3 regions of the Serratia sp. C2(1) genome follow, and region 1 is predicted to be linked to each of the others. Evidence: predicted binding sites of a transcription regulator. Region 1 holds the regulator's gene; each other region holds the start of a gene.
What was found. Region 1 encodes CRP, which controls carbon source genes, mostly activating them, when cyclic AMP is high. Its sites were predicted from a motif close to ATGTGANNNNNNTCACAT; they were not measured.

Region 1 (10,475 bases):
GGCCTGGAGCGAGCGCGACGGGGTTCGCGATGAAATCATGGGCATCCGCCACCGTCAGCTGGCGCTGGAAGGGGTGCAGTTCCATCCTGAGAGTATCCTGAGCGAGCAGGGTCACCAACTGCTGGATAATTTCCTTAAAAGTTAATCAGTTAGTTTTTTTTTGCCGACGAAGACGATTTACGTTTGCCCTTTATTGGTTTTTTATGCATATTTTGTGATTATATTTTCACTTAATGGCAGTGAAAATACCGAATCAATTTTAGGGTGGACCCCATAATGACCGAAAAATACCCAGTAAGCCGCAGCACTTTTGATCAGGTTATCTTGCCTGTTTATGCACCTGCCCAGTTTGTTCCGGTAAAGGGCAAAGGCAGCCGCGTGTGGGATCAGCAGGGGAAGGAGTACATCGATTTCTCCGGCGGCATTGCGGTCACGGCGCTGGGGCATTGCCACCCTGCCTTGGTTGAGGCGCTGAAGCAACAGGGCGAAACCTTGTGGCATACCAGCAACGTCTTCACCAATGAGCCGGCGTTGCGGCTGGCCGGCAAACTGATTGATGCCACTTTTGCCGATCGGGTGTTTTTCGCCAACTCAGGCGCTGAAGCCAATGAAGCGGCCTTCAAGCTGGCGCGTCACTACGCCATTAGCCGCCACAGTCCGTATAAAACCAAAATCATCGCGTTTTATAACGCCTTTCACGGCCGTACGCTGTTCACCGTTTCGGTGGGCGGGCAGGCCAAGTATTCCGATGGTTTTGGCCCAAAACCGGCGGATATCGTGCACGTGCCGTTCAACGATCTGGCGGCGGTAAAAGCCGTGATGGACGACCATACCTGTGCGGTGGTGATGGAGCCGATCCAGGGCGAAGGCGGGATAACCCCGGTGAACGCCGAATTCCTCAAAGGTGTGCGCGAACTGTGCGATAAGCACCAGGCGCTGCTGGTGTTCGACGAAGTGCAGAGCGGCATGGGGCGTAGCGGCAAACTGTTCGCCTATATGCATTATGGCGTGACGCCGGATATTCTCACCACCGCCAAAGCGCTGGGCGGCGGTTTCCCGGTCAGCGCCATGCTGACCACCGAAGAGATTGCCTCGGTGATGCAGGTGGGTACCCATGGCACCACTTACGGCGGTAACCCGCTGGCCTGTGCGGTGGCGGAAGCGGCGCTGGACGTGATCAATACCCCGGAAGTGCTGAGCGGCATCGAACAACGTCATCTCCTGTACGTGCAGGCATTGCAGAAGATTGGCGAAAAATACGGTATTTTCAGCGATATTCGCGGCATGGGGCTGCTGATTGGCGCCGAACTCACGCCACCGTATCACGGCAAGGCGCGAGATTTCCTCACCGCCGCCGCCGCGCGTGGGCTGATGATCCTCAATGCCGGTCCTAATGTGATCCGCTTTGCCCCTTCTCTGGTCGTGGAACTGAAAGACATCGACGATGGCATGGCGCTGTTTGAGCTGGCGGTGCAGGACGTGATTAACGCTTAATCCCATCTCGGGATGACAAGGGGCGCCGCAGGGCGCCCTTATTGATCGCGCAGTTTGCGTTTCAGCCAGATGCCGTGATGCGGGCGCTGGCGCCAGGCCAGCGATGAAATGGTGTGCATGACGCTCAGGTGGGACAGAATACGGCGCAGGTGGCGCTCCATCTCGGTGACCGGCATTTCCGGGCGTAAATCCGGTGGCTGCATGATGCTGTTGCTGCCGCTCGGCCCGTCGTATTCCAGCCGCTGCTGGCAGCTTTGCAGCGCGATCTCGCAGGTTTGCAGATACTCCTGCGCCAGCTTTGGCGTCAGCATATAGTGCTCGCGCGCCAGAATGGTCATGGCGTTCAGGTGTTCGACAATAAATTGACTGTGCGTCACCCACAGGCGCATATCTGCCAGATAGCTGGATTCAAACCCCGGCTCCTGCATCGCCTGGTTAAGCGAAGTGAACAGCGCGTTGTGCGCCTGGTTCACCTGCATGCGCGCGTAAGCCAGCGCGCTGGGATCGGGTTCCTGCTCTTCCAGCAGCAGGCGAAGCGCCTGTTGATCTTTCTCCAGCGCCTGATGAGCGTTCTTGCGCAGCAGGCCGCTTTGCCACTGTGGCCACAGCCAGATGGTGCCGCCGAACACCAACACGCAGCCGATCAGGGTGTCGATCAGGCGAGGGATCAGGAAATGCGTGCCGTTCAGCGCCAGCAGTTGCAGGGTATAGACCGCCGTCACCGTAAAGCCGATCACCGCCAATCCGTAGTTTTTACGCGAAACCAGATAGGCCGCCAGCGTAATGACCAACATCACGCTCAGGGTAGCGCTCTCGGGCATCTGCAACTGCAGCAACCCGGCGGCGATCACCAGCCCGGCCAATGTGCCGAGCGCACGGTGCTGGATGCGCACCCGGGTGGCGTTGTAGCCGTTCTGGCTCACCAGCATGATGGTCAGCAGGATCCAGTAAGGTTTTGGCAGGTTGAACACCATACCCAGGCTGCTGCCCGCCGCCAGCATCACCCCCAGACGGGCCGCATTGCGCAGGGCGTTGGATTTGAACGACAGGTAGCTGAACAGCGCCGGCCAGAACGGCAGGCGGCTTTGATTGGCCATCAGATCGCGGCGGTATAACGGATGCTGGGTGCGCAGCAGGCGAGCGATACGGCTGAAGTGGTAGTAGCAGAACTGACCCACCGGGTTGTCGGGGTGTTGTGCGGCCACTTTCTCCAGGGCGGCCAGCTCGTGGGTCATACTGAAGCGCTGGGAGTATTGATGGTAGAGAATATCGTGCGCCACCGTGCGCAGCCGGCCGGCAATCACCTGCGCATTGCGGCGGATAATCGCCTCGGCCTGGCTCTGCTCCACCAGCTTTTGCACTTCTTCCGGCAGGTGCAGGCTGACGGTAATGTGCTCCTGCAAATCCAGCGCGACCTGAAAGGTCCGTTGCAGGCGTTTTTGCTCGAGATTATTGGCGTGCGGCAAAAAGTTAAGCTGCTGATACAGCAGGCTGATCAGGTCCATCACTTTTTGCTGGCGCACCAGCAGCGGCGGTAACGCAGTTTGCGGATCGGTATGTTGGGTCAACAGGGAATACTTGGCTTCGAAGTAGTCCGCCAGTTCCAGATAAAGCTGGCTCAGCGATTCGCGCATCGGCTGTTCTTTCCACAGCTTGAACCAGAACCAGGTGAACAGGCCGTACCAGGCTGTCCCCACCCCATACAGCAAGGGGGCGTACCACAGCGGCACCGTGCCGGCCATGCTGAGCGTAAAAATGGCGGCGATCAACGCGGCGGGGAGCAGGCGGGCATGCAACGGGCTGATTTCGCCGCTGACGCCGAGCAGCAGGGCCAGGCCGAGCATTAACGCCGGCAGCGGCAGTTGCCATAGCAACGCCTGCTGCAGCAACAGGCTGCTGAGTGCGAACAGTGAGCCGCCGACGATCAGGCGTTTGAAAAAACGTTTGTGGGGCGTGTCCAGCCCGGCGATGTTACAGCAGGCGGGAACCAGGGAAAACAGCAGGCCGAGTTGCAGGTGGCCAATCAGCAGGCCAAGGAGCACCGGCAGACACAGCACCAGCGTTTGCCGCAGTGCGTAATTGACTTCCGGGTGGTAAATCAGTCGACGCCACATGGTCGGTCGGGGCATAAAAAAACGGCGCGAATCATCGCGCCGTTTTTTCAGTGATTAACGCGTGCCGTAAACGACAATGGTTTTGCCGTGGGCGGAGATCAGGTTTTGATCTTCCAGCATTTTCAGAATGCGGCCGACGGTTTCACGTGAGCAACCGACGATCTGGCCAATTTCCTGGCGGGTGATTTTGATCTGCATGCCGTCTGGGTGAGTCATGGCATCGGGCTGTTTCGCCAGGTTCAGCAGCGTTTGCGCGATGCGGCCGGTAACGTCCAGGAAGGCGAGGTTACCCACTTTCTCTGAGGTCACTTGCAGGCGGCTTGCCATCTGCGCTGACAGGCGCATCAGGATGTCCGGGTTGACCTGAATCAGCTGGCGGAATTTCTTGTAAGAAATCTCAGCCACTTCACAGGCGGTCTTCGCCCTGACCCAGGCGCTACGCTCCTGGCCTTCTTCAAATAATCCAAGCTCGCCGATGAAATCCCCCTGGTTAAGGTAGGACAGGATCATCTCTTTACCTTCTTCATCTTTAATCAGCACCGCGACGGAGCCTTTTACGATGTAGTAAAGCGTTTCGGCTTTTTCACCTTGGTGAATCAGCGTACTTTTGGATGGATATTTGTGGATATGGCAATGAGACAGGAACCATTCGAGTGTAGGGTCTGTTTGCGGTTTGCCGAGAACCATTCGCTGTTATCCTCTGTTGTTATCGCTGCCTTGTGTCACAGGGGTCAGAGTTCCCTGTAAAACGTGCTGTCGCCGTTGTTTTAAGGGTGGCTGGCAGCAGGTTTTGAGGCGTGTCATAAATATACGCTGTCGCTCTAGCATATTAACTTGCCGGGAGAGCTGCAAGCTACATTCTATTAACATACCGGTAAAGGAGCCTTTCTCTGGGAGTTTCCCTGAAATCAGTGTCCCGGAAAGATTTATTGCGGCTCTGTTTGTAGCACAGAGTGAGGCGGGTGTCTCGTGTTGTCTTGCTCGCGCATGATTAGCATCAGGTTCCGTTGCCAGTTTCTATGCGAAAGCGTACCCTGATTTTAAGAAATTAACCGGAGTGACCAGCATGCAGGCAAGAGTTAAGTGGGTAGAAGGGTTGACGTTTCTGGGTGAATCCGCGTCCGGCCATCAGGTATTGATGGATGGCAATGCCGGCGATAAAGCGCCCAGCCCAATGGAAATGGTGCTGATGTCGGTGGGCGGATGCAGCGCTATCGACGTGGTGTCGATCCTGAAAAAAGGGCGGAATGACGTGCGCGATTGCGAGGTGAAACTGACCTCCGAACGGCGTGAAGAAGCGCCGCGCGTATTTACCCATATCAACCTGCATTTTATCGTGACCGGTAAAGATCTGACCGACAAGATCGTTGAACGTGCGGTGAACCTCTCCGCCGAGAAATATTGCTCGGTATCGCTGATGCTGAACAAGGCCGCCAGCGTGACCCACAGCTTTGAAATCCGCGACGTGGCGTAAAACGCAAGAATTTAGGGGCGCGGCCTGCCGCCGCGCTCCGGCCCATTACTCGATTTTTTTGCCTTCCAGCAGTTGCTGCACCAGCGGCGCCATGATCAGCTCCATCGCCAGCCCCATCTTGCCGCCCGGCACGACCAGCGTATTGATGTGCGAGATAAACGAGCCTTGCAGCATTGCCAGCAGATAAGGGAAATCGATCTGATCCAGCCCACGGAAATGAATCACCACGAAGCTTTCATCCAGTGAAGGAATGGCTTTGGCGGCGAACGGGTTGGAGGTATCGACCGTCGGCACGCGCTGGAAGTTGATGTGGGTGCGGGAGAACTGCGGCGTAATGTAGTTGATATAGTCCTCCATCGAACGCACCACAGAATCCATCACCGCTTCACGGGAATGGCCGCGCTCGCCGGTATCGCGGATCAGTTTTTGTATCCACTCCAGGTTAACGATCGGTACCACGCCGACCAGCAGATCGACATGTTTGGCCACGTCGGTATGTTCGGTAACTACGCCGCCATGCAACCCTTCATAGAACAGCACGTCGGTCGGCGCTGGCAGCGCTTCCCAGGGTGTAAAGGTGCCGGGTACCTGGTTATAGGGCACCGCTTCGTCGTAGGTATGAAGATACTTGCGCGACCGTCCGGTGCCGTTCTTGCCGTACTCGATAAAGCTCTGTTGCAGCAGGCCGAAGTCGTTGGCCTCAGGCCCGAAATAGCTGATATGACGACCCAGATCGCGCGCTTTGCGGATCGCCGCGTCCATTTCCGGCCGGGTATAGCGGTGGAAGCTGTCGCCTTCCAGCTCCGCCGCGCGGATGTTCAACTGCTGGAATATCTTGCGGAACGCCACGCTGGTGGTGGTGGTGCCGGCGCCGCTGGAGCCGGTCACTGCGATAACGGGATGTTTGGCGGACATGGTGGTTGTCACTCCGTGTTAAATGCGCCGGCGTCAGAGTAGGGTTATTGGTCTGTTTGACGCCTTTTTGCCAAGGGCAAAATTCCGCGCGCGGGTTTGCAATGATTCATTGTTACCTGATTTTTTCCGTCAGTCATAGAACCGGCAGGCACTAAATTTCTTCCTGCCCGGCGCGGAACTGCCCGCGCGGCATGATGTTGATGGTTTCATGCAGTTCTGACCACACCAGCAGTACTTCGCCGTTTTGCAACTGGCGGCGAACGTCTGCCACTTTCTGCTCCAACGAACGTTCGTGTTCGCCGTAGTCGGTGCCCTCGCGCAGCACAAAGGATTCGATCAGGCTGTTCAGGGTCTCGGTCTCCAGTTCTTTCCAGGGGATAATCACGTTGCGGGTTCCAGATAAGGGGAAAGCCAGGATGGAATGCGGTATTCCAGCCACATGTGGGGCTTGTTCAAACTGCCGCCGACAAAGCCGACGTGGCCGCCAAACTCGGTCAGCTGGTATTCAATGTTGCGCGGCAGGCTGGCGATGTCGGGGATCACTGCGTCGGTCATGAAGGGATCGTCTTTGGCATGGATGATCAGCAGCGGCGTCTGAATTGCCGGCAACAGCGGCAGCGCGCTGCAACGACGGTAGTAATCGGTGGCGTCGCTGAAGCCGTGAACGCGTGAGGTGATGACATCGTCAAAATCGCGGATTCGGCGCAGTGCCCGGAGTTGCGGCAGTTTGAGCGGCAGGGTGTCGGGGTAGTGCAGCAGCTTGCGGGTGGCGTTTTGTTTCAACTGCCCGAGCAGATAGTGCTGATAAACGCGCGAAAACCCTTGATCCATTCGCAACGAACAAGGCTCCAGCATCAGCGGTGCGGACACGATCACCGCCGCCTGCAACAGACTGTCTGCCCCTTGCTGCGCCAGATAGCAGGCCAGCATGTTGCCGCCGAGCGAGACGCCAACCGCCGCCGTCGGCACTTCGCCGTGGGTGGCACGCAGCCACCGCAAAAAAAAGCGTGCATCCTCCGTCTCCCCGGAGTGATAGATGCGCTGTTTGCGGTTCGGTACGCCGCTGCAACCGCGAAAATGCATAACGACGCCGAGCCAGCCTTTTTCGCGCCAGGCGCTGAGCAAACCATGGGCATAGGGGCTGTAGAAGTTGCCTTCCAGCCCATGAAACAGCACCACGCGCGGCTTGCCGGCGGCCTGCGCCGGATCTTCGCTCCAGGCGAGATCGACAAAATCGCCGTCGGGCAATTCCAGCCGCTGCCAGTGCGGTTTCAACCGCACGCGGCGGCGCACCAGCCGTGGCAGCAGCGTTTGCAAATGTGGGTTACTGGCCCCGGTCAAAGGGCGAAAGGATTCATGCATAACCTGAGTAAAAATCTTATTGGCGGCTATTGTCTGATCAATAGCGCACTGTTAGCTTCAATACCATGAATTAACAATAATACTGCAAAAAACGCCCCGGGTGAGGAGCACCCGCTTCATGGAACCGAGTTTATTTCTTTCGTTGTTAGGTTTCCTGTGGGTTGCCGCGATCACGCCTGGCCCCAACAATATGTTACTGACCACCTCCGGCGCCAACTTCGGCTTTATGCGCTCACTGCTGTTGATGCTGGGCATTATGCTCGGCATGCAAAGCATTTTGCTGCTGGTGGCATTCGGCGTCGGTAGCCTGATTTTGGTTTACCCTGCGCTGCACCTGATCCTGAAAGTCCTCGGCAGCCTGTACCTGCTATGGCTGGCGTGGAAAGTCGCTACCGCCGCCTATGAAAAGCTGGAAACCGACGTGGCGCCACCGCAGCCTATAAGGTTGTATCAGGGCTGGCTGTTGCAGTTCCTCAACCCCAAGGCCTGGCTGATGGCATTGGGCGCGGTGGCGAGCTTCAGTCTGGCGGGCGATAAATATAACGCTTCTATTCTGGCGATTGCGCTGGGTATTTTCGTGGTGAATGTCGTCGCCGGGGTGATTTGGCTGGGGTTCGGCACGGTGATTGGTCGTTTGCTGCGCAGCAAAAAGGCCTGGATCATTTTTAACCTTTCCATGGGGCTGTTAACCGCAGCCTGTGTGTTACTTATCTGGCAGTAAGGAGTTGCGGATGACGGACAATTACTTCCACGTAGTGGCGTTTACCGGCGAAGGCTTGCGTGGCAATCCGGCGGGTGTATGTCTGCTGAAACAGCCGTTATCGACTGCCGAGATGCAGGCCATTGCCAATGAGCTGTGCCTGCCGGAAACCAGTTTTGTCTGGGACGATGGCGATATGTCGGCGATTCGCTGGTTCACCCCGCAGCGTGAGGTGGATCTCTGCGGCCACGGCACGCTGGCGGCGGCGCATGTGATGTTCAGCGTGGTGAATCCGGCACTGCAGGATATCCGCTTCCGCTCGGCCGGCGGTGAGCTGTACGTCAAGCGTGATGCCGACGACGGCGAGCGGTTAATCCTGGATTTCCCTTCGCGATTGCCGCAAAAGGTGGCACAACCGGCCGGGCTGGGGGCGCTGCTTGGCGTGAAACCGCAAGACGTGTGGCAGGCTACCGCGTTGTTGGTGCTGCTGGAAAATGAAGCCCAGGTGCGGGCGTTGCAGCCGGACATCCCGGCGTTAATCGCGCTGGCCGGCCGCGCGGTTATCGTCAGTGCCCCGGGTGAAAAGGTCGATTTTGTCTCGCGTTATTTTACCCTCGACGGCGGCGAAGACCCGGTGACCGGCTCTGCGCACTGCACGCTGGCACCTTATTGGGCTGCGCGCCTGGGGCGCCATAAGCTGCACGCCCGGCAGATTTCCGCCCGTGGCGGTGAGCTGTTTTGCGAATGGAAAGGCGATCGCACGCGGATTGGCGGCTATGCACGGACGTTTTTACGTGGCGTTATCACGCCTTAAACATTTACGGCGCCGCTGGTGCAGGGGGCGGGGAACGCTTGCCGCCGACCTCGGGCGTTCAGCCTGAACCCCGCTCTACCAGGCGCCATGTCAGCACTTCATTGCTTGGCGGTAACTGCGGGTTTTTAATTTTCTCCAGCAATAGCTGCACGCTGCGAATGCCAAACTGATGCATAGGTTGTTCGATGGTGGTCAACGGCGGGGTAGTGATGGCCCCGAACGGCACGCCGTCGAAACCCATCACCGCGACGTCTTCGGGAATGCGCAATCCTTGCTGGTGCAAGGTGCTCATCGCACCGCCGGCAATCACGTCCGAGATGGCGAAAACCGCGTCGGGCCGCTGTTCGGCGCTCAACAGGCGCGCCATCGCCTGTGCGCCGGCGGCATACTCCAGTCCCTCTACGTACTCCACCTGACAATATTCCAGCCCCAAATCGGCCAGTGCCTGACGGTAGCCCTGTTCCCGCTGTTGCGAATAGAGGTAGCGCATATCGCTGTTGATCAATGCGATACGTCGGCGACCTTGACCTGCCAGATGACGTACGCCGGCGACGGCGGCTTGATGGTTATCGATGGTCACGGAGGACGCGCGGAAGTCAGGATCGCCTTCGCCGCATTGCACCCAGGGGAAGTCGCCGATCATGGCGGTCAGGCCCGGCAGGCAACTGACGGCATCCATGGTGATCACGCCGTCGACCACCTTGCCGCTTAGCAGGCTGAGGTAAGCGGATTCCCTTGTCGGATTGGATTCGGAGTTACACAACAGAATGTGGTAACCGTGACGTTCGGCCTCTTCCTCGATGCCGCGCACCACCAGCGAACAGAAGGGATTGGTGATGCTGGATACCAGCACCAGCAGCATACGGCTGCGGGAGGTGCGCAGCTGGCGCGCCAGCAGATTGGGCTGATAATCACATTCGCGGATTGCCGCCAGCACCTTTTCCCGGGTGACCGGTTTGACGATCTGCTGGCCGTTCAATACCCGCGATACCGTGGCTGCGGAAACCCCGGCCATTTTCGCCACTTTTTCGATCGACATGGTTTGCTGTTCCTTCTGCCCATTTGCCTCGCACAATATGCCGAAGCTCGGGATAAAGTACGACCCCGACCTCCGGTTTGTGACGTTGCTTACAAATTCAAATAATGAATGCCTCTCCCTACATTAATCAGGTTGCTGAAAAAAAGAAATCGATTACATTTTGCTCATGGTGAAAATGAAATCGATTACATTTTACGATTTCGCATCATTTCGCTCAGTTCAGAACCGAAAAGAGGTGGCGAATGCGAGTGCAACTGAAGCTGGCGGAAAATGGCGATCGCAGTGAGATTGCTCGGCTGATTCATCTTTCGACCAATGCCTGGTACCAACGCCATGGCCGGGAGGCTATTTTCCCCGCCGGGCCGGAAAGCTGCGAATTGTTTGTTGATATTTACCATCGACTGGACCGCGGGCATCACTGGATTGCCCGCGACGAGCGAGGCGTGCTTTGCGGTTCCTGTTTCTTCCACCCGCGTGACACTCATCTCGGGCTGGGCATCATGAATGTTCATCCGGATTACTTTGGTTGCGGCATCGCCGCGCAGTTGCTGGCCAAGGCCGAC
Region 2 (10,475 bases), on a different contig from region 1:
GGCTGCCGGGCAGCAGCGTGCCGCGGCGAATGGCCTGCGCCAGGGTATCCGCCAGTTGCTGATAACGCGTTTCCGGCATTTCATCGAGCAGGGTCACAGTTTCTCTCCAGGTAATGGGTACAGTTTACGTCTTATAAAACTGTACCCATAACAATAGCGTGTTTCTGGTTCTGTCACCATCCGTCCGCAGGTTTTATGCTGGTTCCCTTGCTACTCTGTCGTTTAAGGAACCCGTTATGCTGGACTCCGCCTTTATCAGTTATGTCACGGTGATGTCGATCACCCCCGGGCCCAACAACCTGCTGCTGGCCTCTTCCGGGGTCAACTTCGGCCTGCGTCGCACCCTGCCGATGGTGTTCGGCATCAGCCTCGGTTGCGGGGTACAGCTGGCCCTGACCACCAGCCTGCTGGCGCTGGTGCTCAGTTGGGCCGGGGCGATACGTTTCCCGCTGGCGGTGATTGGCTGCGCCTATTTACTGTGGTTGTCATGGAAGCTGTTCCAGGCGACCTCGCCGGATGCCAAACAGCAGGCGCAGCCGATGCGCTTGCTCAACGGCGCGCTGTTCCAGGCGGTTAATCCCAAAGCCTGGTTGATGGCCATTAACATCGCGATCCTGTTCACCCCGCGCGAAGGGACCAGCCTTAGCCACACGCTAATGCTCGTTGCCGGTTTTACCGCATTGAATATCCCTTGCGTGCTGGTGTGGGCGGCGCTGGGCGATCGCCTACGCGATGCGCTGCGCGTCACCTGGAAGCTGCGGCTGTTTAACGCGACGATGGCGGGTTTGATGGCGGTAACGGCGCTGTGGCTGTTATTCGATGAGTGGCGCGCGGCCTTTGCTTAACCGCGGCCGAGAGGAGAAAGCCGGGACGGCTGTTTGGCGCCGATACCGGCGATCAGATCGGTAATCGACAGCACCATGGTGGAGCGCACCACCTGCTGGTAACGCTGACGCTGCATGGCGATCAGCGATTCTTCCGCTTCGCCGGGCTGCAGAAAAGTCGGCACCGGCGGCAGCGCGGCCACGCAGTGCAGTTCGCCGAACGGGCCGAGGATTTCATCGTCGACAAAACGGTATTCCGATCCGTCGTGATTGAGCTCTTCGCGCATCGCCATCAGCAGTTCGGCGTCTTCGTATTCGTGACGCGAGATCACGCCCAGCCCGTACATCAGCTTAAGGCGCACCGACAGCTCACCCAAGGGGCCGGCACCGGACAATAGCGGTTCAACGGCATACTTCACCGCATAGTCGTCCTTGCGGAACACCTGCACCACCAGCACGTTGAGCGCTTCCGCCAGCAGCTCTACCGCTGCGATCAGAAAACTGCGCACCGTCTTGCCTGCGTTCAGCTTTTCCAGAACCTGGTTTTCAAATGCCTGTGCTTCTTCCATCGTCGCTTTTCGAATGGCGTGGGAGGGGTGTGCTGTATCGGCCACTAATTTAATACCATAGGCGTTATTGTCGCAGCCAGTTTGCGGGCAGACAGCGCGCAGAACCCGGAGCGTACACGTAGTACGTGAGGAGTTCGAGCACTGCCCAACCGTAAAATGGCAAGTAAAATAGCCTATTGGCGCTGCATGGCGTTATACACAGCAATGGCCTGTTCTACAACCTCACTTTCAACCGGCAGACCGGAAATTTGCGCCAGAGCCGCTTTTGGCCCCAATTTGGCCAGCAACGCCACCAGCTCTTGCGCCTGCGGATCCTGCTCGCTGCGGTAGCTCATGGCGGCGGCAATGCCCTGGATCAGGTTGGCGTGCGGCAGGCCATATTCCAGCGTGCCCAGCAGCGGTTTGATCAAACGGTCACCGGCACTCAGTTTGCGCAGCGGCTGGCGGCCCACGCGCTCTACATCATCGTGCAGGTACGGGTTTTCAAAGCGGCTGAGGATTTTGTCGATATAGGCGGCGTGCTTGTCGGCGTCAAAGCCGTAGCGTTTGATCAGCACCGCACCGCTCTCTTCCATCGCGCCTTTCACCACCCGGCGGATAGCAGGATCGAGGATCGCATCACGGATGGTCAGCAGACCGGCCTGTTGACCAAGGTAAGCGGTGATGGCGTGGCCGGTATTGAGCGTAAACAGCTTGCGTTCGACAAACGCCATCAGATTATCGGTCAATTCCATGCCGGCGATCGCCGGTGGTTGGCCCTTGAACTGGGTCTGATCGACAATCCACTCGCTGAAGGTTTCTACCGTCACTTCCAGCGGATCGCTGCTGCCCGCTTCCGCCGGCGGCACGATGCGGTCCACCGCCGAATCGACAAAGCCGACGTGCTGTTCGACCCACGCCTGCTCGTCTTGCGGCAACGCGTCGAACACGTGCTGTTTTAACTGGCTAGTGCCGCGCACCATGTTCTCGCAGGCAATGATGTTCAGCGGCCGGCTGTTGCCCTGCTGATGGCGTTTGATCAGCCCTTTGGCGATTGTACCGGCAATTTTAGCCAGGATCTGCGGGCCGACGGCGGTGGTCACGATGTCCGCTTCGGCGATCAGCGCCACGGCCTCTTCGCTGCCGCTGTTAACCGCACTGACGTCATTCACGCTCTCAACCCGCGCCTGCTCGCCCACGACGTGAACCTGATAGCTTTTGCGGCTGTTCAGCAGGTCCAGTACGCTTTGGTTAACGTCGGCAAAGGTCAGTTCGGCGTGCGCGTCCGCCAGCAGCTTGCCGATAAAGCCACGCCCAATATTCCCTGCACCGAAATGTAATGCTTTCATATTCCTACCTTTCCAATGTCGAAGGGTGCAGCAAGCTGCACCCCTTAAAATGATTCTGTTATCCGGCTTTTTTGCCACCCAGCAGATCCAACACTTCCTGCACACTGGTGGTATTCGCCAACCGCTCGATGACGCCTTCGTCATCCAACGCGTTGGTCAGGCTGGTGATCACCTGGATATGTTCGTTGTTGCGGGCGGCGATACCGATAACCAGTCGCGCCACTTCATCCTCTTCATCCCCGAAGCGCACGCCCTGCGGATACTGGCAGAACACCACGCCGGTGCGCAGCACCCGATCTTTGGCTTCGATGGTGCCATGCGGTACCGCGATCGACTCGCCCAGGTAGGTGGAGGTGAGTTTTTCACGCTCCAGCATCGCCGGGACGTATTCCGGCTCTACGTAGCCGCCTTTAACCAGCTGTTCGCCGGCGAAGCGGATCGCCTGCTCTTTGTCGCTGGCCTGCAGGTTAAGGAACACGTTGCTTTCGCTCAGTTTGAACAGGTTTTGCTCGGTCGCTTCAAAACTGTCGTCAAGCGTGCTGATGACTTTTTGCTGGTTATCGGTGGTTTTGTTGGCCGCCACCAGACGTTCGGTCAGATCGCTGTACAACTTGCTGTCGAGGAAGTTGGTCAGCGAGATGTGCTGGGCCTGCGGCGCATGGCGCATCGCCCGCTCGGTCAGATCGCGGTGGGTGATCACCAAATCCACATCGTCCGGCAGGCTATTGATGGCGCTGTTGGTCACTGAGATGTTTTTCAGCCCGGCATCCGCCACTTTTTTGCGCAGTACGCCGGCGCCCATGGCGCTGGACCCCATGCCCGCATCGCAGGCGACGATGATTTTACGTACGGTAGTCAGGTCGCCGTCCACCGCCGCCTGAGCCACGGCACCGCCTTTAGCCTGAGATTTCATCTCCTGCATGCGGCGGGTCGCTTCTTCCAGATCGTCCTCTTCCTTCACTTTCGACGTTTTCAGCAAGAAGGCGGAGACCGCGAATGACACGACAAAGGCTGCACCGATCGCCGCCAGGTTAGCAAAGTAAGCGCCCTTCGGCGTCATCGCCAACACCGCCAGGATCGAGCCAGGGGAAGCTGGAGATACCAGGCCCCCATTCAGCAGGGTCAGGGTGAACACGCCGGTCATACCGCCCAGGATCACCGCCAGAATCAAGCGCGGGTTCATCAGCACGTACGGGAAGTAAATTTCGTGGATCCCCCCGAAGAAGTGGATGATTGCCGCACCACCGGCGGACTGCTTGGCGCTGCCTCGGCCAAAGAACATGTATGCCATCAGCACCCCCATGCCCGGGCCTGGGTTAGCTTCAATCAGGAAGAAGATGGATTTACCGGTTTCGGTCGCCTGCTGAATGCCCAGCGGCGAGAAGATACCGTGGTTGATGGCGTTGTTCAGGAACAGGATTTTTGCCGGTTCAACGAAGATGGATGCCAGCGGCAACAGGTTGTTGCTCACCATGATATTTACACCGGCGGCGAGGATATGCGACAACCCTTCGACCAAGGGGCCAATGGCCATAAATGCCAAAATCGCCAGCAGCATACCGATAATGCCGGCGGAGAAGTTGTTCACCAACATCTCGAAGCCGCTTTTGATCTTACCGTCGACCCAGCGGTCAAAATGCTTGATCGCCCAGCCCCCTAGCGGACCGGCGATCATCGCGCCGAGGAACATCGGCATGTCTGCACCGACGATCACCCCCATGGCGGTGATGGCACCGACAACCCCACCGCGTTCGCCCCCTACCAGTCGCCCACCGGTATAACCGATCAGCAGCGGCAACAGATAGGTGATCATTGGGCCAACCAGTTTGGCTAAGGTTTCATTTGGCAGCCAGCCGGTAGGAATGAATAACGCGGTGATGATACCCCAGGCGATAAAGGCGCCAATGTTGGGCATCACCATGTTGCTCAGGAAGCGGCCAAAGTTTTGAACTTTGACTTTGATGTCTGGTGAAAACATAAAACACACCCCTATTGTTACGCGCTGACAATAGAGCGCGTGATTATTGTTGTTACGATCCAGCCGTGTTGGTGCTGTCTGCGAGTGGACTCTATCACGCTGTTTTTACTACGCGAACTTCACGGATTTTTCGTGATCAACATCACACCAAACACCCCATACACCGGGCACTTATAGTGATATACATCACAATTATTCGGTGTAAAAAAAACACAACGCGAAAAAAATCGGCGTAAATTCGCAAAAACAGTGATTTGAATCACACTTTCATGATGCGTGTTTGTTTTTAAATTGTGATAAATATCACAATTTATTTTATCGGTGACTGCCGAATCCTGGTTTGGGGAAGACCTTCCCTGTGAACATTCATCCCGCAGGCAAATAGCGACGTGATGAATGTAAGAAAACTACATGACGAAATACGGTGATTCATTGAAGTGTAGTACAGAAGCGCTGGGGAAGAAGTGAGCAAGCTATTGGAAAGCTGGGGGGATAAATAACAGAAGCCGGCAAGCCGGCCTCTTAAAAACAATTACTGGGTCACGCTCGCGACGGTTTTCTGTGCATTCAGTAAATCCTGCTGCTTGGCCACCAGATTCGACATCATGGTGTTGTACTGCGTTGCCTGCTGCGAAGTACGGAACTGCACGCCGTTATTGTTGAAGCTCACCTGATTGCCCTGGGTCCGCAGGAAATCCCCAACTTGCACCAGATCCTGAACGAAACTGGCGGTGGTAGGGATAACCGGCATCAGCGCATTGGCCGGCCCGGTGACAATCTTGTCATACACCTGATTATAAACGGCTTTCAGATCGTCAGGTTGCTTCAGTGCCGCCCGCGAGGTGTCCGCCTGTGACTTGGCCGACTGAATCTGCTGGCCCAGCAGGTTCAGCGCCCCAACGGATTGCTGCAGCGAATCGCGCTTGCTCATGTAATCCTGGGCGGTGCGGATCTGATTAATCTGATCCAACGCCGGCGTCAGGCTGGCATCCAGCGATTTGGACAACTGCTGTGAAAAACCGACCAGGATGGCGTAATCACCGGCATAGTTGCCGAATTTCTGCTTCTGATCTTCGCTCAGCGTCGGGATTTTCGCGCCGCTGCGCATAACCGTATTCTGTAAGTAATCAACAAACGCCTTGCGTTGTTCCGGCTCTTTATCGCCGCAGGCGGTCAATTGCATGACCACCAACAATGCCAATACCGGGGCCAACCAACGCGCGAAAACTCTGCTCTGGATCCCTACCGCCATGTGACATAACTCCTGTTATAAACCTGCTTTCTCATCGGACTCCGTCCCTTTTGTTGCACTCCTTGCGCCTATAAGAATAGATCAACTGAATGCGTTCCGATACGCGATTCACCATTCGGTTGCGATTCTGTGGTGAAAGGCCGCTCATGGGCGGTAACGGGGACTCTGTCACACGCACCGACTGCGCACCCTTTGTGGAATTTATGCTGGAGATGATTTTGCGGGCGCTGGAGCAAAGCCTTACCCCCCAAGTCGGCGAGCTGTTAGCGGCGCTAAAGGGAGAGATGTCGCGCGAGGCCATTCAGAGCGAGCTGCAACGGCAGGATCGGAAATCTTTCCGCGAACGTTATCTGCAACCTGCGCTGAATGCAGGATGGATCGAAATGACGCTACCGGATAAACCCAACAGCCGTCTGCAAAAATACCGGCTCACCGCAGCACAGCGCCGCCAGCAATAAAAAAGGCGCCCGCAGGCGCCTTTTTCACGGCAGAACCGCTTACTGCAATACGGAGATATCCGCCACCTGCAGGAACAGCTCACGCAGCTTGCTCAGCAGCGTCAGGCGATTGACGCGCACGGCGTCATCCTCAGCCATGACCATTACGTTGTCGAAGAATGCATCCACCGGCTCGCGCAGGGCAGCCAGTTGCACCAGCGCATCCTGATAGTCGCCTGCCGCGAACACCGGCTCCAGTTTGTCGCGCAGCACCACCAGGTGGGTCGCCAGTTGGATCTCGGCCGCTTCCTTCAATACCGCTGCATGAACGCGATCGTTCAGCGTATCGGTGGATTTAGCCAGGATATTGGACACCCGCTTGTTGGCCGCCGCCAGCGCTGCCGCTTCTTCCAGGGTACGGAAGTGGGTCACGGCTTTGACGCGCGCGTCGAAGTCTGCAGGTTTGGTCGGACGACGTGCCAACACCGCCTGAATGGTGTCGACGGCGTGACCTTCTTCCTGATACCAGGCGCGGAAGCGGCCCAGCATGAACTCGACAACCTCGTCGACGACCTTGGCATTGCTCAGCTTGCTGCCGTACAGGCGCACGGCCTCTTCGGTCAGGGTCTGCAGATCCAACGGCAGGTTTTTCTCAACGATGATGCGCAACACACCCAATGCAGCGCGGCGCAGAGCGAACGGATCCTTGTCGCCTTTCGGATGTTGCCCGATGCCGAAAATACCGGCCAGGGTGTCCATCTTGTCGGCGATCGCCAGCGAACAGGCCACCAGCGATTCCGGCAGCGCATCACCGGCAAAGCGCGGTTGATACTGCTCGTTCAGCGCAACGGCAACGTCTTCCGCTTCGCCGTCGTGGCGCGCGTAGTGCATGCCCATCACGCCCTGGGTGTCGGTGAATTCGAACACCATGTTGGTCATCAGATCGCACTTCGACAGCAGGCCCGCGCGGGTAGCGTGGTTAACGTCGGCACCAATTTGGCCGGCAACCCAGCCCGCCAGCGCCTGGATGCGATCGGTCTTGTCGCGCAGGGTGCCCAGTTGCTGTTGGAACAACACGGTTTCCAGACGCGGAAGATTGTCTTCCAGACGTTTCTTGCGGTCGGTATTGAAGAAGAATTCGGCATCGGCCAGACGCGGGCGCACCACCTTCTCGTTACCGGAGATGATTTGCTGCGGATCTTTGGATTCGATATTCGCCACGAAGATAAAGTTCGGCAACAGTTTGCCCGCAGCGTCATACACCGGGAAATACTTCTGGTCGCCCTTCATGGTGTACACCAGCGCTTCCGCCGGCACCGCCAGGAATTTCTCTTCGAATTTGGCGGTCAGCACCACCGGCCATTCCACCAACGAGGCCACTTCTTCCAGCAGGCTTTCGCTCAGATCGGCCTTGCCGCCAATCTGCTGCGCCGCCAGCTCGGCGTCGCGCTTGATCAACGCCTTGCGGGCTTCGTAATCGGCAATCACCTTACCGCGCTCCAGCAGGATCTGCGGGTATTGGTCGGCGTTGTCGATAGTGAACTCGGCTTCACCCATAAAGCGGTGGCCGCGCAGGGTGCGCGCAGATTCGATGCCCAGCACGGTGCCCGGGATCAGTTCTGAACCCAGCAGCAGGGTCACGGTGTGTACCGGGCGCACGAACTGCACATCGGAGTCGCCCCAACGCATCAGTTTCGGGATCGGCAGTTTGGACAACGCAGTGCTGACCATGCCCGCCAGCAGCGCTTGCGCGGACTGGCCTTTGACATGGGCGCGATACAGCAACCACTCGCCTTTGTCGGTCACCAGACGCTCGGCCTGATCGACAGTGATGCCGCAGCCACGCGCCCAGCCTTCGGCCGCTTTGCTCGGCTTGCCTTCTGCGTCGAACGCCTGGGCAATCGCCGGGCCGCGTTTTTCGACTTCGCGATCGGCCTGCGCGGCGCTCAGATTGGCCACTTTCAGCGCCAAACGGCGCGGAGCGGCAAACCAGCTCACTTCGCCGTGCTCGAGGTTGGCGCTATCGAGCTCGGCGGTAAAATTCGCGGCAAAGGATTCTGCCAGTGAACGAAGAGCCTTCGGCGGCAGCTCTTCCGTGCCGATTTCCACCAGGAAAGTCTGTTGAGTCATGGCTGCCTCTTAGTTCTCGTTCTTTTTGCACATCGGGAAGCCCAGCGCTTCACGGGAAGCGTAGTAGGCCTCGGCAACGGCTTTGGTCAGCGTGCGGATGCGCAGAATATAGCGCTGACGCTCGGTCACCGAGATCGCCTTGCGCGCATCCAACAGGTTGAAGGTGTGGCCGGCCTTCAGAATACGTTCGTAAGCCGGCAGCGGCAGCGGTTTTTCCAACGCCAGCAGCGACTGAGCTTCTTTCTCGTACTGCTCGAAGCAGGAGAACAGGAAGTCGACGTCGGCATACTCGAAGTTGTAAGTGGACTGCTCCACTTCGTTCTGGTGGAACACGTCGCCGTAGGTGGTCACACCCAGCGGGCCGTCGCTCCAGACCAGATCGTAGACGCTGTCCACGCCCTGAATGTACATCGCCAGGCGCTCCAGACCGTAAGTGATCTCGCCGGTCACCGGTTTGCACTCCAGGCCGCCGACCTGCTGGAAGTAAGTGAACTGCGTCACTTCCATGCCGTTCAGCCACACTTCCCAGCCCAGGCCCCAGGCGCCGAGCGTCGGGTTTTCCCAGTTATCTTCTACGAAGCGGATATCGTGGATGGTCGGATCCAGACCCAACTCTTTCAACGAACCGAGGTACAGTTCCTGAATGTTGTCCGGCGACGGTTTAATGATCACCTGGAACTGATAGTAGTGTTGCAGGCGGTTAGGGTTTTCACCGTAACGGCCGTCGGTCGGGCGACGGGACGGCTGCACATAGGCGGCGGCAATCGGCTCTGGGCCGAGTGCGCGCAGGCAGGTCATCGGGTGAGAGGTTCCCGCGCCGACTTCCATGTCCAATGGTTGAACAATGGTGCAGCCCTGGCGCGCCCAATAGTCCTGCAGTGTCAGGATCAGGCCCTGAAAGGTCTTGGTATCAAACTTTTGCATGTTGAATTCGCACGCGATACAAGTGGATTTATATGGAATGGGCCAGTATACCCGTTGACCGTAAGATATACAGCCAGAATCCGGCAACAACTGCGAATCGGCAAAGAAGCGCCGCCTTTTCATGCACTCTTTTAGGGCAAATGCGCCTACCAAGCGCCCGTTCGATGCCCTCGCCCCCCGCCGCATCCCGTCCCGCAACGGCCAACGAGACTGGCACCAACCTTGCAGCGTCCTGATATCAAACGTTTCAGGAGGTTCGCTGATGACCAACGCCTTAACCGACAGCCGCTATCGCTACCGTATTTTCGCCATGGTGTTTTTTATAGCGCTGATCAACTACGTCGATCGCGGCGCGTTATCTTTCGCCGCCAACGACATCTCGCATGAATTCAACTTCAACAAGGCGCAACTGGGTGCCGTACTGGGCTACTTCGGCTTCGGTTATTTGTTCGGTTCGCTGTGCGGCGGCTTTTTGGCCGACCGTATCGGCACCAAAAAAGTCTGGCTGATGGCCGGGGCGCTATGGTCGCTGCTGGAGATCGCCACCGCCTGGGCCGGCGAGTTGGGGGTGGCGCTGTTCGGTGGCTCGGCGATCATGGGTTTCGCCGCGCTGCGGATCATGTTCGGCTTTGCCGAAGGCCCGGCCTACGCGCTGATGAACAAAACCATCGCCAACTGGGCACCGCGCAAGGAGCGGGGATTTTCATTGGGCATCGGCCTGTTGAGCACCCAGGTAGGCTCGCTGCTCACCGCACCGCTGGCGGTGGGGCTGCTGCTCTTGACCGATGACTGGCGCAGCATGTTTATCCTGCTGGGCCTGTTCTCGCTGATCGCCATTTTGCTGTTCGCCCGCTTCTTTACCGATACGCCGCAGGAGCATCCTCAGGTTAACGCCACCGAACTGGCGGCCATCGACGCCGATCAGGAGCCGGACAGCCGGCAACCGCACCTGCCGTGGTGGGCATTTTTCACGAACCGCACGCTGGTGTTTAACGCCCTGGGTTACTTCTCTTTCCTCTACGTCACCTTTGTG
Region 3 (10,475 bases), on a different contig from region 1:
CCAGCGCGCCGGTGACCGGAATGTTCTGCGACAGCGTCAGTTGGATATCGCCGGTGCCCGGCGGCATATCCAGCACCAGATAGTCCAGATCCGGCCACAGCGTGTCCTGCAGCAGTTGCATCAACGCCTTGCTGGCCATCGGGCCACGCCACACCATGGCGTTGTCGTCAGTCACCAGATAACCGATGGAATTGGTCGCCAGGCCATGCGCCTGGATCGGCGCCATATGCTGGCCATCCGGCGAGGTTGGCCGCTCATGCTCGGTGCCCAACATATTGGGGATCGACGGGCCATAGATGTCAGCGTCCAGGATACCGACCTTCGCACCTTCGGCTGCCAGCGCCAATGCCAGGTTGACGGCGGTGGTGGATTTCCCCACGCCGCCTTTGCCGGAACTGATGGCGATGATGTTGCGCACGCCCTTGATGCCGGCCTGATCGTTGGCGCGTTTGAGCGTGGCGATGTCATGCTTCAACTTCCACTCGATCGCCTCTGCGCCGGTGACGCGCAGCAGTTCTGCACTCACGCGGTCTTTCAGCACCTCAAAGGCACTCTGCCAGGCGAACGGCATGATCAATTCAATGTGCAATACATGATCCAACAGCGTGCAATGGTGAATTGCCTTCAGCGCGGTCAGATTGTTTTTTAACGTCGGGTGTTCAAAGGCGGCCAGTACACCGGTCACCAGGGCACGCAGAACTTCAGGGTTGGTCTGCTCGGGGGATTTTGCGCTCATCCCGGCTCCTTGATTTTGAATGGATAGCTTCCCGCTAAGCATATCAGAACTGCAGGTCCGCTGGCGTATGTCTGTGGAAAGAAACCGCCCTAGCCGTAGAGAGCGCGATCGGGTAACATCGAAGACCCTTTTTATTCATTACAGAAAGCAAGTTCTCACTATGGCTCAAGTCGCGAAAAAATTATTGGTGACGTGCGCGCTACCGTACGCAAATGGTTCCATCCATCTCGGCCACATGCTCGAGCACATCCAGGCAGATATCTGGGTTCGTTACCAACGAATGCGCGGCCACGAGGTTCATTTCATCTGTGCGGACGACGCGCACGGCACGCCGATCATGCTGAAAGCTCAGCAGTTGGGCATCCAGCCGGAAGAAATGATTGCGGAGATGAGCCAGGAGCACCAACAGGATTTCGCCGGTTTTGGCATCAGCTATGATAACTATCATTCCACCCATAGCGATGAAAACCGTGAACTCTCGAGCCTGATATACGGCCGCCTGAAAGAAAACGGCTTTATCAAGAACCGGACTATTTCCCAGTTGTACGATCCGGAAAAAGGCATGTTCCTGCCTGACCGTTTCGTGAAAGGCACCTGCCCGAAATGCAAATCGCCGGATCAATACGGCGACAACTGCGAAGTGTGCGGAGCGACCTACAGCCCGACCGAGCTGATCGATCCTAAATCCGTTGTTTCCGGTGCTACGCCGATCTTGCGTGATTCCGAGCACTTCTTCTTCGATCTGCCTTCGTTCAGCGAAATGCTGCAGGCCTGGACCCGTTCCGGCGCGCTGCAAGAGCAGGTAGCGAACAAGATGCAGGAGTGGTTTGAGTCGGGTCTGCAACAGTGGGACATTTCCCGCGACGCACCCTATTTCGGCTTTGAGATCCCGGACGCACCGGGCAAATATTTCTACGTCTGGCTGGATGCGCCCATCGGCTACATGGGCTCCTTCAAAAATCTGTGCGACAAACGCGGCGATCTGGACTTCGACGAATTCTGGCGCAAAGATTCCACTACCGAGTTGTATCACTTCATCGGCAAAGACATCGTTTATTTCCACAGCCTGTTCTGGCCGGCGATGCTGGAAGGCAGTAACTTCCGCAAACCGACCAATCTGTTCGTACACGGCTATGTGACGGTAAACGGCGCCAAAATGTCCAAATCCCGCGGCACCTTTATCAAGGCCGGCACCTACCTGCAACACCTGGATGCCGACTGCCTGCGTTACTATTATGCCGCCAAGTTGTCCTCACGCATCGACGATATCGACCTGAATCTGGAAGATTTCGTGCAACGCGTGAACGCCGATATCGTGAACAAGGTGGTTAACCTGGCTTCGCGCAACGCCGGCTTCATCAGCAAGCGTTTTGGCGGCCAACTGGCCGATAACCTGGCCGATCCGGCGCTGTACCAAACCTTTGTTGACGCAGCGCAAAGCATCGCCGACGCCTACGCCAGCCGTGAGTCCGGCCGTGCAATCCGCGAAATCATGGCGCTGGCCGATCTGGCCAACCGTTATGTGGATGAGCAGGCGCCATGGGTCGTGGCGAAGCAAGAAGGCCGCGATGCCGAGTTGCAGGCAATCTGCTCGATGGGCATCAATCTGTTCCGCGTGCTGATGACCTACCTCAAGCCGGTACTGCCATCGCTGACGGAACGTGCCGAAGCCTTCCTTAACTGCGAACTGACCTGGGATGCGATCCAGCAGCCGCTGCTGGGCCACCAGGTTAATGCGTTCAAAGCCCTGTTCAACCGTATCGATCTGGACAAGGTGAATGAAATGGTCAGCGCTTCAAAAGAAGACATGGCGGCGGCTAACGTGGTCAGCGGCCCGCTGGCTGACGATCCGATTCAGGAAACCATCACCTTTGACGACTTCGCCAAGGTTGATATGCGCATCGCCTTGATCAAGAGCGCCGACTTTGTCGAAGGCTCTGACAAACTGCTGAAACTGCAGTTGGATCTGGGCGGTGAGTCTCGTCAGATTTTCTCCGGCATTCGTTCCGCCTACCCGGATCCGAAAGCGCTCGAAGGCCGCCTGACCATCATGGTCGCCAACCTTGCGCCGCGCAAAATGCGTTTCGGTATTTCCGAAGGCATGGTGATGGCGGCCGGCCCTGGCGGCAAAGAGATCTTCCTGCTCAGCCCGGACAGCGGCGCCCAACCGGGAATGCAGGTGAAGTAACGTCCGTTTTCACTGCCATAAGGGCCAGGCAGCAGCTTGGCCCTTTTTTATTTGTTGCCCTTTCTGCCTGCAAGCGCCCTTCTCCTACCTGAAAAAAATTCATCACCAAGATAATTCCTTATCAAAACTCATCTGGTTATGATGCTTGAACATTACGAATAGACGTCCAGACAGAAAGACTGCTATACAAGGACGATTCCCACCTGCTTTTGGAGCCCATAATAATGAAAACGATAAAGACCCCAATCCTGGCCCTTGGCCTGTTGGCCGCTCTGCCGCTATTCGCCGCAGAATCGTCCACGCCGGCTCCGGTGCCAACCGCCATCGCCCAGCATCAGGGGCCGGTCCGCATTGCAGTGATCCGCAACCTGGGTTCCGACGACAACACCACTCAGTTTCTGGCCGGTGCCATCCAGGAGGGGCGCAAGCTGGGCTTTAAGGTGGATACCTTCCTCAGCAACGGTGACGACGCGCGTTTTCAAGATTTCGTGAACCAGGCCATCAGCCAAAAATATGACGGCATTATTCTTTCGCAGGGCCGTGCGCCCTATTCCACCGAGTTGGTGAAACGCATTGCGGCGGCGGGCATTGCCGTATCCGTGTTTGATACCGACGTCAGCGGCAGCATCCCCGGCGTAACGGTGTCGCAGCAGGATGACGCTTCGCTGGCAAATGAGTCGTTCGGCCAACTGATAAAAGACTTCAACGGGAAAGCCAATATCATCAAGCTGTGGGTCGCCGGTTTCCCGCCGATGGAACGCCGTCAGGCTGCCTACCAACAGTTGCTGAAGCAAAATCCGGGCATACACGAACTGGAATCGATCGGCGCAGTGTCATCGGACGTGCAGGGAGATACCGCCAACAAGGTGGGTGCCGTGCTGGCCAAGTATCCGAAAGGCAAGATTGACGCGATCTGGGGCACCTGGGATGCCTTTAGTCAGGGTGCCTACAAGGCGCTGAAAGAAAACGGCCGTACCGAAATCAAGCTGTATAGCATCGACATCTCCAATCAGGATCTGCAACTGATGCGCGAAGCCAATAGCCCGTGGAAAGTTAGCGTAGCGGTGGATACCAAGCTGATTGGTGCGGTAAACCTGCGCCTGGTGGCGAACAAGATTGCCGGTGAACCTACGCCTGCAACCTATGAATTCAAGGCGGCGTCCATTCCGCAGGCGTTGCTGGCCAGCCAGCCGGGGCCGATCAACGTGGCCGGGTTGGCAAAAATCATCCCGGGCTGGGGCAACAGCAACGATTTTATCCAGCCGTGGTTCGCCACGCTGCAGGCCAAGTCAGGCAAATAATCTCTTCCGCTTATTCCCAGGTAGAGTATGGGCGCTGCATGCGGCGCCCATTAATCGGGGCAACAGCGGCGTGAAAAGCGGCGGTGTAACCTCTTTTTTTCACACTACATCTTCCCAGTCGGCCAAAATGAGCTATGTTATCAATATCGCTCAATAACTGTATGCATAAACAGGTCTGACATGAAGGGATTCCCACCGCTTATCGTCGCATTGCTGGCTAGCTCGTTGGTATTGACCATTGGCCGTGGTGCCACGCTACCGTTCATTACTATCTATCTGACCGGGCATTTCCACCTGTTGCCGAAAAGCGTCGGCATTATTCTGGGTATCAGCCTGACGATCGGCATTTTCGCCAGCCTGTATGGCGGCTATCTGGTGGACAAGTTCAACAAGAACACATTGATCCTGCTTTCCATTTTACTGTTCGCCCTGAGTTTTTTCGCCATCCCGTGGATCCCGCGCCCAGGAGGAATCATTCTGGTACTGGCGATCCTGCATACTGCCTATTCGGTGCTGGGCATCACCATTAAAGCGTGCTTTGCCGACTGGTTGCCGGCCGCACAGCGCATAAAAGCCTTCTCACTCAACTACACGCTGGTAAATGTCGGCTGGGCTGTGGGGTCATCTCTGGGCGTTATGGTGGCCGAGCTGAGCCCGCTGTTGCCGTTCTATCTCTCCGGCGGGCTGGCCTTATTGACGGTGGCGACACTGAGCTTTCGTCTGCGTGGGCAACAGCACCCCGGGCAGCCTGCGGCAGCCGCCCCCTCGCCGATCACACTGCCTGATTTTCGTCAGACGCTGGCCATCCTGCGCAGCGATCGTCGGCTGATTTACTTTACGCTCGGCAGTACGTTGGGGGCGGTGGTATTCGGCCAGTTCACCGGCTACCTGTCGCAATACCTGATCATCGTCTCGAACGCGGCATTCGCATACAAAATCATTGGCGTGGTGATGATCGTCAATGCCTGCATCGTCATCGCCTTGCAATATTTGCTGAGCCGGGGGATGCGTCAGGAAAACATGCTGCGCTGGCTGGTGCTGGGCACCGTGTTTTTCATTGTCGGGCTGATCGGGTTTATGCTGGCGGGGCAATCCGTATGGTTGTGGGCGGTGGCCATGGCGATATTCACGCTGGGGGAGATTATCGTCATCCCGGTGGAATATATGTTTATCGACTTTATCGCCCCACCGCATCTGAAAGGCAGCTACTATGGCGTGCAAAACCTCAGTGCGTTGGGGGGCGCCATCAATCCGGTGATCTGCGGTTTTATCCTCAGCTACGCCGCACCACCACTGATGTTTCTGATGTTGATTGCCGCCGCGTTATTGAGCCTGTTATTCTTTTTCCTCGGCCACCGGCTGGCGCAAAAACAGCATCCAAATGCTCTCGCCACCCCCGTGGAACACGTGGAATAAGATCACGCGCAACCTTTCGCCGGGGCTGTCAACCTGCCCAACGGGCATGGATGTCATAGAGAGAATTCATGGTGTGATTTGTGGCGCAGGTCACGGTTTAATTGTATGATGAATACATCAGTTAAACGGGAAAAGGTGATAGCCAACATGTTCGCATTGTGCTGGAAATACCTGAGGGCAATTGTCCTTATCTACCTCTGCTTGTTTGCCGGCAATGCCATCGCAACACTGCTGCCGATCGCCATTCCCGGCAGCATTATCGGTATGCTGATCCTGTTCGCCCTGCTCTCCAGCCAAATTTTGCCGGCGAAATGGGTCAAACCCGGCTGTCATCTGCTGATCCGCTATATGGTGCTGTTGTTCGTGCCGATTGGCGTCGGCGTGATGAACTATTACAGCCAAATCATCGAGCATCTCAGCCCGTTGGTGGTTTCCTGCATTATCAGCACCCTGATGGTGCTGATCGTCGTCGCCTGCACCTCTCATTATTTTCACCGCGAGCGTAAAATCATCGGCAGTGGCGATCCTGCGGAGGGCAAAAAATGATCCATGAAATCTGGTGGTCATTGCCGTTAACCTTACTGGTCTACTTTGCGGCACGCTGGCTGGCTCAGCGGCTGAAAATGCCGCTGCTGAACCCGCTGCTGGTTTCCATGGCGGTGATCATTCCGCTGCTGCTGCTGATCGGCATTCCCTATGAACGCTATTTTCAGGGCAGCAAAATCCTCAACGACTTGCTGCAACCGGCGGTGGTGGCGCTGGCCTTTCCGCTGTATGAGCAGTTGCATCAGATCCGCGCCCGCTGGAAGTCGATTATCGCCGTGTGCTTTATCGGCAGCATGACGGCGATGATCAGCGGCGGTGCCATCGCGCTGTGGATGGGCGCAACGCCGGAGATTGCCGCGTCGATCATGCCGAAATCCGTCACCACGCCGATCGCCATGGCGGTAGCGGAATCTCTTGGCGGCATCCCCGCTATCAGCGCCGTCTGCGTTATTTTCGTCGGCATCTTCGGCTCGGTATTGGGCCATTCTCTGTTCAGAGTGCTGAAAATCACCACCCGTTCTGCGCGTGGCCTGGCCATGGGCACCGCTTCGCACGCGATAGGCACGGCACGTTGTGCGGAAATGGACTATCAGGAAGGCGCCTTCAGCTCGCTGGCGCTGGTGATTTGCGGGATTATTACTTCGCTGCTGGCACCCTTTGTCTTCCCGATGCTGCTGCATTTGTTCGGTTAATGGGTTGGAAACTTGCGATACATCCCGCATTTATCGTTTTCATTGCATTGCTTTCATCAATAAAGAGACTTAAATCACACTTTATTGCCGCAAGGCTGCCTAAAATGTTATCCCGTTAACCTGTAGAGAGAGTTTCTATGCACCCGCGTTTTCACACCGCTTTCGGCGAACTGTCCGCGACATTGCAATCCGCCCTGCTGCCTTATTTTGATGCGCCTGCTTTCCCGGCCATGTTCGAGGCGCAGCAGGTAGACGCGATCAAGCAGCGCTGCGGGCTGGATGATGATGCTCTGGCATTTGCCCTGCTGCCTCTGGCAGCGGCTTGCTCGTTAACGCCGATCTCCCATTTCCACGTCGGTGCCATTGCCCGCGGCCAAAGCGGCAATCTGTATTTTGGCGCCAATATGGAATTCAGCGGTGCGCCGATGCAACAAACCATTCATGCGGAACAGTGTGCCGTGACCCACGCCTGGCTGCGCGGGGAGCCTGGCCTGGTCTCCATCACCGTTAACTACACGCCTTGCGGCCACTGCCGCCAGTTTATGAACGAACTGAACAGCGGCAGCGGCCTGCAAATTCGCCTGCCCGGCCGTGATCCGGCCACGCTTGGCGACTATCTGCCGGATTCGTTCGGCCCGAAAGATCTGGATATCGCCACGCTGTTGATGGACCGGGTCGATCAGGGCTACCAGTTGACGCTGTCTGACGAACTGGAGAAAGCCGCGCTGGCCGCCGCCAACCAAAGCCATGCACCCTACAGCAATGCCCACAGCGGTGTCGCACTGGAGGCCGAAGACGGCACGATTTACGCCGGGCGTTATGCGGAGAACGCCGCCTTTAACCCGAGCCTGCCGCCGCTGCAAGCTGCGTTGATTCTGCTGAACGTCTCCGGAAGCGACTGCCAGAAAATCCGCCGCGCGGTACTGGCCGAGCCGCAAACCGCTATCCTCACCCAGTGGGATGCTACCCGCGCCACGCTGGAAGCGCTGGGTTGCCAAAACGTCAGCCGCATCACTTTCTAATCCCGATCACGGCGGTGCCGCCCGGCGCCGCTGTTAACAGCCCCGTAAGCCGATTACAATGACATTCACGTCTTAAAACACTTTCTTTAGTTAAATTAGGACGTGATCGTCGATAATTGCGCCAATTTACCTCATGATCCGATAACAATTGCTGTACATATTTTCCCGATCTTTTAGGATCGGCATCATAAAAGCTATCCGATACGTTGAAGAGCAAAACAATGGAACTTGAATACGAAAGCAAACGCCCCCTCTACATCCCTTACGCCGGCCCGATTCTGCTGGAATTTCCGCTGCTGAACAAAGGCAGCGCCTTTACCGAGGATGAACGCAGCCATTTCAACCTGCACGGTTTACTGCCTGAAGCGGTGGAAACCATCGAAGAGCAGGTTGAGCGCGCCTATCGTCAGTATCAGGATTTCAAGAACGACAACGACAAACACATCTATCTGCGCAATATCCAGGATACCAACGAAACCCTGTTCTACCGCCTGCTGGATGCGCATCTGAGCGAGATGATGCCCATCATCTACACCCCAACGGTCGGCGAAGCCTGTGAGCATTTCTCCGATATCTACCGCCGCGCACGCGGGCTGTTTATCTCCTACCCGAACCGCGATCGCATCGACGACATGCTGCAAAACGCCACCAAGCAAAACGTTAAAGTGATCGTGGTCACCGACGGTGAACGCATCCTCGGCCTGGGCGATCAGGGCATCGGCGGCATGGGCATTCCTATCGGCAAACTCTCGCTGTATACCGCCTGCGGCGGCATCAGCCCGGCCTATACCCTGCCGGTAGTATTGGACGTTGGCACCAACAACCCGCAGCGCCTCAACGATCCTCTGTACATGGGCTGGCGCCACCCGCGCATCTCCGGTGATGAATACCACGCCTTTGTCGAAGAGTTCATTCAGGCAGTAAAACGCCGCTGGCCAAACGTGCTGCTGCAATTCGAAGACTTCGCACAGAACAACGCCACTCCGCTGTTGAACCGCTATCGCGATGAGATTTGCTGCTTCAACGACGATATTCAGGGCACCGCAGCAGTCACCCTTGGCAGCCTGATCGCCGCCAGCCGTGCCGCCGGTAGCCAGCTGCGCGATCAAACCGTGACCTTCCTTGGCGCCGGTTCAGCCGGCTGCGGCATCGCCGAGCAGATTATCGCGCAGATGAAATCCGAAGGACTGAGCGAAGACGAAGCCCGCGCCCAGGTCTTCATGGTCGACCGTTTCGGCCTGCTGACCGACAAACTGCCTAACCTGCTCGATTTCCAGAGCAAGCTGGTGCAAAAAAGCGAAAACCTGGCGTCATGGCAGACCTCCAGCGACGCTATCTCTCTGCTGGAGGTGGTGCGTAACGCCAAACCAAGCATTTTGATCGGCGTTTCCGGCCAACCGGGCCTGTTTACCGAAGAGCTGATCCGCGAAATGCACAAGCATTGTCCGCGCCCGATCGTCATGCCGCTGTCCAACCCGACCTCGCGCGTGGAAGCCCGCCCGGAAGACATCATCAACTGGACCGACGGTGCCGCGCTGGTCGCGACCGGCAGCCCGTTTGCGCCGGTGAGCTATAAAGACCAGCTGTTCCCTATCGCCCAATGCAACAACTCCTATATCTTCCCGGGGATTGGTTTGGGCGTGCTGGCCTCCGGTGCGACCCGCGTGACCGACGCCATGCTGATGGCCGCCAGCCGCGCGCTGGCGGATTGTTCGCCGCTGGCGACCGACGGACATGGTGCGTTGTTGCCGGATATCGACGATATTCAGGGCGTATCCAAGTGCATCGCGATGGAAGTGGGCAAAGCGGCGCAGCTGCAGGGAATGGCGGTCGTCACCTCTGAAGAAGCGCTGTCGAAGGCCATTGAACACAACTTCTGGCGGCCACAGTACCGCAGCTACAAGCGCACCTCGTTCTGATTTGCGCAGGTGAAACACAAGGTCCGGCACGCCGGGCCTTTTTTATTGTCAAAAGCGCCTAAAAATGCGGCGCAATACGTGCTTCAGGCAGCGGACAGCTTGCTTCGACCAGTCAGGTAAAGTAGCCTTGAACCCTCTTTTTCAACCCCTGCGCGTAAGGCAACAACATGTGGAAACGCCTGATAATCAGCCTGTTCATCATCATTACGGTGTTGATGCTCTCGGCGCTCGCGCTCGATCGCTGGATCAGTTGGAAAACCGCACCTTACGTTTATGACGAACTCCAGGGGCTGCCTCATCGCCAGGTCGGTGTGGTACTTGGCACCGCCAAATATTACCGTACCGGCGTCATCAACCAATATTACCGTTACCGCATTCAGGGCGCGATTAACGCCTATAACAGCGGCAAGGTGAAATACCTGCTGCTGAGCGGAGACAATGCCCAGCAAAGCTATAACGAGCCCATGACCATGCGCCGCGATCTGATCGCCGCCGGCGTGGCACCCAGCGATATCGTACTGGATTACGCCGGGTTCCGTACCCTGGACTCCATAGTGCGCACCCGCAAGGTGTTCGACACCAATGACTTCATCATTATCACTCAACGTTTCCACTGCGAGCGCGCGCTGTTTATTGCCCTGCATATGGGGATCCA

Region 2: the regulator CRP is predicted to act here: its motif matches at 4,874-4,891, upstream of V2S86_RS21620 (PTS mannitol transporter subunit IICBA).
Region 3: the regulator CRP is predicted to act here: its motif matches at 6,942-6,959, upstream of cdd (cytidine deaminase).

Annotation. Positions count from the first base shown of each region.
Region 1 covers NZ_JAZFBA010000006.1:22,068-32,542, reverse strand. Annotated here, with positions in the region: gene V2S86_RS22810 (aminodeoxychorismate synthase component II) at 1-145, shown strand, start outside; gene argD (bifunctional acetylornithine/succinyldiaminopimelate transaminase) at 277-1,494, shown strand; gene V2S86_RS22800 (YccS/YhfK family putative transporter) at 1,533-3,608, opposite strand; gene crp (cAMP-activated global transcriptional regulator CRP) at 3,663-4,295, opposite strand; gene V2S86_RS22790 (OsmC family protein) at 4,675-5,082, shown strand; gene V2S86_RS22785 (phosphoribulokinase) at 5,128-5,997, opposite strand; gene V2S86_RS22780 (YheU family protein) at 6,149-6,382, opposite strand; gene V2S86_RS22775 (hydrolase) at 6,379-7,359, opposite strand; gene V2S86_RS22770 (LysE family translocator) at 7,478-8,080, shown strand; gene V2S86_RS22765 (PhzF family phenazine biosynthesis protein) at 8,091-8,873, shown strand; gene V2S86_RS22760 (LacI family DNA-binding transcriptional regulator) at 8,932-9,912, opposite strand; gene V2S86_RS22755 (GNAT family N-acetyltransferase) at 10,155-10,475, shown strand, end outside.
Region 2 covers NZ_JAZFBA010000005.1:74,683-85,157, reverse strand. Annotated here, with positions in the region: gene V2S86_RS21640 (aminotransferase-like domain-containing protein) at 1-97, opposite strand, end outside; gene V2S86_RS21635 (LysE family translocator) at 237-845, shown strand; gene V2S86_RS21630 (MltR family transcriptional regulator) at 842-1,393, opposite strand; gene V2S86_RS21625 (mannitol-1-phosphate 5-dehydrogenase) at 1,567-2,721, opposite strand; gene V2S86_RS21620 (PTS mannitol transporter subunit IICBA) at 2,780-4,699, opposite strand; gene V2S86_RS21615 (DUF3053 domain-containing protein) at 5,232-5,951, opposite strand; gene V2S86_RS21610 (Fic family protein) at 6,155-6,409, shown strand; gene glyS (glycine--tRNA ligase subunit beta) at 6,449-8,518, opposite strand; gene glyQ (glycine--tRNA ligase subunit alpha) at 8,528-9,442, opposite strand; gene V2S86_RS21595 (MFS transporter) at 9,705-10,475, shown strand, end outside.
Region 3 covers NZ_JAZFBA010000001.1:2,525,681-2,536,155, forward strand. Annotated here, with positions in the region: gene apbC (iron-sulfur cluster carrier protein ApbC) at 1-736, opposite strand, end outside; gene metG (methionine--tRNA ligase) at 897-2,924, shown strand; gene V2S86_RS11795 (sugar ABC transporter substrate-binding protein) at 3,149-4,225, shown strand; gene V2S86_RS11800 (MFS transporter) at 4,406-5,641, shown strand; gene V2S86_RS11805 (CidA/LrgA family protein) at 5,780-6,187, shown strand; gene V2S86_RS11810 (CidB/LrgB family autolysis modulator) at 6,184-6,879, shown strand; gene cdd (cytidine deaminase) at 7,017-7,901, shown strand; gene V2S86_RS11820 (NAD-dependent malic enzyme) at 8,123-9,820, shown strand; gene sanA (outer membrane permeability protein SanA) at 9,988-10,475, shown strand, end outside.